2 regions of the Achromobacter sp. SD115 genome follow, and region 1 is predicted to be linked to the other one. Evidence: predicted binding sites of a transcription regulator. Region 1 holds the regulator's gene; the other holds the start of a gene.
The links. Region 1 encodes NrdR, which represses ribonucleotide reductase genes. Its sites were predicted from a motif close to CACNANATNTNGTG; they were not measured.
Positions count from the first base shown of each region.

Region 2: IPU70_RS12385 (ribonucleoside triphosphate reductase) is a predicted target of NrdR. The motif match lies at 1,396-1,409, and genes of this name have one in related genera.

Region 1 is NZ_JADIJM010000019.1:52,707-55,104, reverse strand. Features, by position in the region: gene glyA (serine hydroxymethyltransferase) at 1-859, shown strand, start outside; gene nrdR (transcriptional regulator NrdR) at 1,057-1,536, shown strand; gene IPU70_RS23700 (GlxA family transcriptional regulator) at 1,610-2,398, opposite strand, start outside.
Region 2 is NZ_JADIJM010000007.1:132,497-134,894, forward strand. Features, by position in the region: gene IPU70_RS12385 (ribonucleoside triphosphate reductase) at 1-1,389, opposite strand, end outside; gene IPU70_RS12390 (DUF3325 domain-containing protein) at 1,519-1,869, opposite strand; gene IPU70_RS12395 (PepSY domain-containing protein) at 1,866-2,398, opposite strand, start outside.

The sequences.
Region 1 (2,398 bases):
GTCGGTCAACGCCTCGGGCAAGCTGTACAACTTCATCTCCTACGGCCTGGACGCAAACGAAGTCCTGAACTACGACCAGGTCGAGCAACTGGCCAAAGAGCACAAGCCCAAGCTGATCGTGGCCGGCGCCTCCGCCTACGCCCTGCACATCGACTTCGAGCGCATGGCCCGCATCGCCCGCGAAAACGGCGCGCTGTTCATGGTCGACATCGCCCACTACGCCGGCCTGGTCGCCGGCGGCGCCTATCCCAACCCGGTCCCGCACGCCGACTTCGTCACGTCCACCACGCACAAATCGCTGCGCGGCCCGCGCGGCGGCGTCATCATGATGAAGGCCGAGCACGAGAAGATCATCAACTCGGCGATCTTCCCCGGCATCCAGGGCGGTCCGTTGATGCACGTCATCGCCGGCAAGGCCGTGGCCTTCAAGGAAGCGCTGGAGCCCGGCTTCAAGGACTACGCGCAGCAAGTGGTCAAGAATGCCAAGGTGCTGGCCGACACGCTGGTCAAGCGCGGCCTGCGCATCGTTTCCGGCCGCACCGAAAGCCACGTCATGCTGGTGGACCTGCGTTCCAAGGGCATCACGGGCAAGGAAGCGGAAGCCGTGCTGGGCCAGGCCCACATCACGGTCAACAAGAACGCCATCCCGAACGATCCGGAAAAGCCTTTCGTGACCAGCGGCATTCGCCTGGGTACGCCGGCCATGACCACGCGCGGTTTCACCGAAGCCGAAGCCGAGCTGACCGCCAACCTGATCGCCGACGTGCTGGACAATCCGCGCGACGAAGCCAACATCGCCGCCGTGCGTGCCAAGGTCAATGAACTGACCTCGCGCCTGCCGGTCTACGGCAAGAAGTAATCGAGCAACCCTGCGGCGGGCTGCGGCCCGGCCGTAGCGCTCCATGAGGGACGGCCCCGTAAGGCGCCGTCCCTTTGCTTTCGGGGCGGCATCCTGGCAAAAAATACGGGGGCGGATTAGCCCGTATTGGTGCTGGCGGTCCGGCGCCTCGTTACAATATGCTTAACTATTGCCCTCAGCGCCTTTAGGGATCACACATGCGGTGTCCATTTTGTGGCAATGCCGAAACGCAGGTCGTCGACAGCCGGGTCTCCGAAGAGGGCGACGCCATACGCCGTCGCCGTCGCTGCCTGTCCTGTGACAAGCGCTTCACTACCTATGAACGGGTGGAGCTGGCCATGCCTTCCATCGTCAAGCGCAATGGCAGCCGCAGCGACTATGACCCCGGCAAGCTGCGCGCCAGCCTGAGCCTGGCGCTGCGCAAGCGCCCCGTCAGCACGGAAGACGTGGACGCGGCGGTCGCGCGCATCGAAGAGCAATTGCTGGCCAGCGGGCTGCGCGAAGTTCCCAGCGAACACATCGGCGAGCTGGTCATGAACGAACTGCGCAAGCTCGACAAGGTGGCGTACGTGCGCTTCGCTTCGGTCTACAAGAGCTTCGAGGACATCGGCGAATTCGTCGAGGCCATCCGCGAGATGCAGGGTCCGCTGCTGCCGGGCAAGCTGCGCAAGGACTAGCAGGGGCTCGACGCAAGGGGGTCGGGGCCGGCCACGCGGCAACGAAGCAGAAAATGACGGCGCCGCGGCGCCGTCATTGCATGGTGGGAGCCGTACGCGCCAGGCTGGGCGTCAGCGGCTGGAATTTGCGCCACACGCGGCGCATGTGCTGGGCCGAGCCGAAGCCCGATTTCTCGGCCACGCGCTCCAGATCCAGCCTGGTGTCGCGCAGCAGGTCGCGCGCCAGCGCCACGCGTATCTGATAGAGGTAGTCCATCGGCGTGCAGCCCGCGTGTTCGCGGAACAGCCGGGTCAGGTGGCGGGCGCTGGTATGCGCCTGGTCCGCCAGCGATTGCGCCGACCAGGGCGCCGCCGGATCGCGAATGACCGCGTCTTGCACCCGGTGCACGCCCGGATGCATATGGCTGCGGTGATCGAGCCAGGGCGACAGCGTGGAATCCGTGCCCGCGCGCCGCTGGTAGACGACCATGTCGCGCGCCGTTTCGCTGGCCACGCGCGGCCCGCAATGGCGCGACACCATGTGCAGGGCCAGGTCGATGCCGGCGGTGATTCCCGCGCTGCTGACCAGCTTGCCGTCCTCGACGAAGATGCGGTTGTCATGCAGCCGCGCGCTCGGGTCGATGCTGGCCAGCTGTTCCAGGCAGGTGTGGTGCGTGGTGCAGTCCCGTTGCCGCGTCAGGCCGGCGGCGGCGGCGAAGAGCGCACCGGCGCATACCGTCATCAGCGTGAAGCCGTCGGCGGGATGGCGGACGGCCAACCAGTCGATGATGGCGCGCGAGTCGGGGTCATCCAGGCGCGTGGGCTTGCCCACCACGCCGGAAATGATGACCAGCGCTTCGGGTGGCAGCGCGGCCGGCAGCGC
Region 2 (2,398 bases), on a different contig from region 1:
GTAGCGGCGGGTATAGGGATAGAGGCCTTGGTCGATATAGCGCTGCACCACCTTGCGTTTGGTTTCCAGCACGTCGCGGCCCAGCTCCAGCAGGTGGTCCAGGCGCTGCATCAGCCGCGCTTCGTCGCCGCGGCAGGTGTAGCCCAGGCGCGCGCAGTTGACCGTGACCACGCCGACCGAGCCGGTCTGCTCGGCCGAGCCGAACAGGCCGTTGCCGCGCTTGAGCAGCTCGCGCAGGTCGAGCTGCAGGCGGCAGCACATCGAGCGCACCATGTGCGGTTCCAGGTCCGAGTTCAGGAAGTTCTGGAAATAGGGCAGGCCATAGCGCGCCGTCATCTCGAACAGGCGCTCGGTGTTGGGGTGGTCCCAGTCGAAGTCGGGCGTGATGTTGTAGGTCGGGATGGGGAAGGTGAACACGCGGCCCTTGGCATCGCCGGCCATCATGACCTCGATGTAGGCGCGGTTGATCATGTCCATCTCGGTCTGCAGTTCGCCGTAGGAGAACGGCATTTCCTCGCCGCCGATGTACGGGATCTGCTCTTTCAGGTCCGGCGGGCAGGTCCAGTCGAACGTGAGGTTGGTGAAGGGCGTCTGCGTACCCCAGCGGCTGGGCACGTTGAGGTTGTAGATGAGTTCCTGCATGGACTGCTTCACTTCCGCGTACGTCATGGCGTCGCGGCGGATGAAGGGGGCCATGTAGGTGTCGAAGGAGCTGAACGCCTGCGCGCCGGCCCATTCGTTTTGCAGCGTGCCCAGGAAGTTGACGATCTGGCCGATGGCCGCCGACATGTGGCGCGCCGGCGTCGCTTCCACCTTGCCGGGGATGCCGTTGAAGCCTTCGGTCAGCAGTTGACGCAGCGACCAGCCGGCGCAATAGCCGCTCAACATGTCCAGGTCGTGGATGTGGATGTCGCCTTCGCGGTGGGCGCGGCCGGCTTCGGGCGCGAACACGTTGGACAGCCAGTAGTTGGCGGTGACCTTGCCCGCCACGTTCAGGATCAGGCCACCGAGGCTATAGCCTTGGTTGGCGTTGGCGTTGACGCGCCAGTCGCGCTGGTCCAGGTATTCCTCCATGGCGCTTTCCACGTCCACCAGCGTGTGGCGCAGCGAGCGCAGCCGGGCGTGCTGTTCGCGGTGCACGATGTAGGCGCGCGCGGTGCGCCAGTGGCCCGCCTGGACCAGGGCTTCCTCGACGCGGTTCTGGATGGTTTCGACGCCGGGGCAAGGGTTGCCGGCCAGCGCGGCGATGACGCCGTCGGTCAGCGTTTGCGCGCCTGCCAAGTCCAGTTCCCCGGTGCTCTGGCCGGCCGCCGCCATGGCTTGGGCGATCTTGTCGCGGTCGAACGCCGCGACCCGGCCGTCGCGCTTGAGGATGTGCTGGATATGCATGACTGACACCATATGTAGTAGGGTGTGAAAACTCTACCACCACATATGGTGCGCGTATCGCCCCGTTCGCCCAGGATGTCAGTCTTGCTTGATGCGCGTCAAACGCGCGCTTCGGAAGCTTTGGAAACTTCAGAAACCGATGCCGACCCCGGCCAGGGATATCGCCACGGCCAGCGCGGCGGTGCGGGCCGCCGGGCGGGGTGCCCAGGACAGCATGCCGACCCAGAGCAGGGCGCCGGCCGAGAGCCAGCCCAGCCATGCCACCACGCCCACGGTATTGCCCCACAGCCCGACGCAGGGCAGCAAGGCCAGCGCCAGCAGCAGCACACCCGCGCCGCGCAGCACGCGGGTGTGGCCGGCGGACGGATCGCGTCCCCAGATCTGGTCGTAATGGCGCGGCATGGCCAGGCTCAGGCAAGCCATGCCCGAGTAGGTCAGCAGCAGCGCCATGGAAATTGCGTACAGGTCGTTGATGTTCATGCGGCCGCCTCTGCGTCACTGCGGGGATTGCGCCGGGCGGGCGCGCTTGCGGGCCGCCGCCACAACAACAGGGCCGCCCAGCCCGATAATACGCCGAACGCGACGGACGTCAGTTCGACGCCCGCGCTTTCCCAGTCGCCGCGGGCGATCTGCGCCAGGGGATGGTCGCCCAGCGTGACGAGCGACAGCGCCGGCAGCAGCAGGCACAGCGCCGACAGCAGGGCCAGTTGCGAGATCCAGGCGCGGCGCGGGCTGCACAGCCAGGCATGCGCCAGCGTCAGCGCCCATATGGCGAAGAAGCAACGCAGCTCCCACAGCGCGCGGTTTTCCAGCGCCACGGGCAGCAGGCGGTTGGCCCAGAAGTAGCCGATGCAGGCGATGGCCAGTCCGGCCAGCGCGGCCACGTTCAAGCCTTCTATCAACCGGTACACGCGCGCCGTCGCGCTGCCGAATTCGCCGCCATGTTTGGCGCGGCGCTTGACCATGAACAACAGCGCGCCCGTACCCATCATGGCCGCGCCGGCCAGGC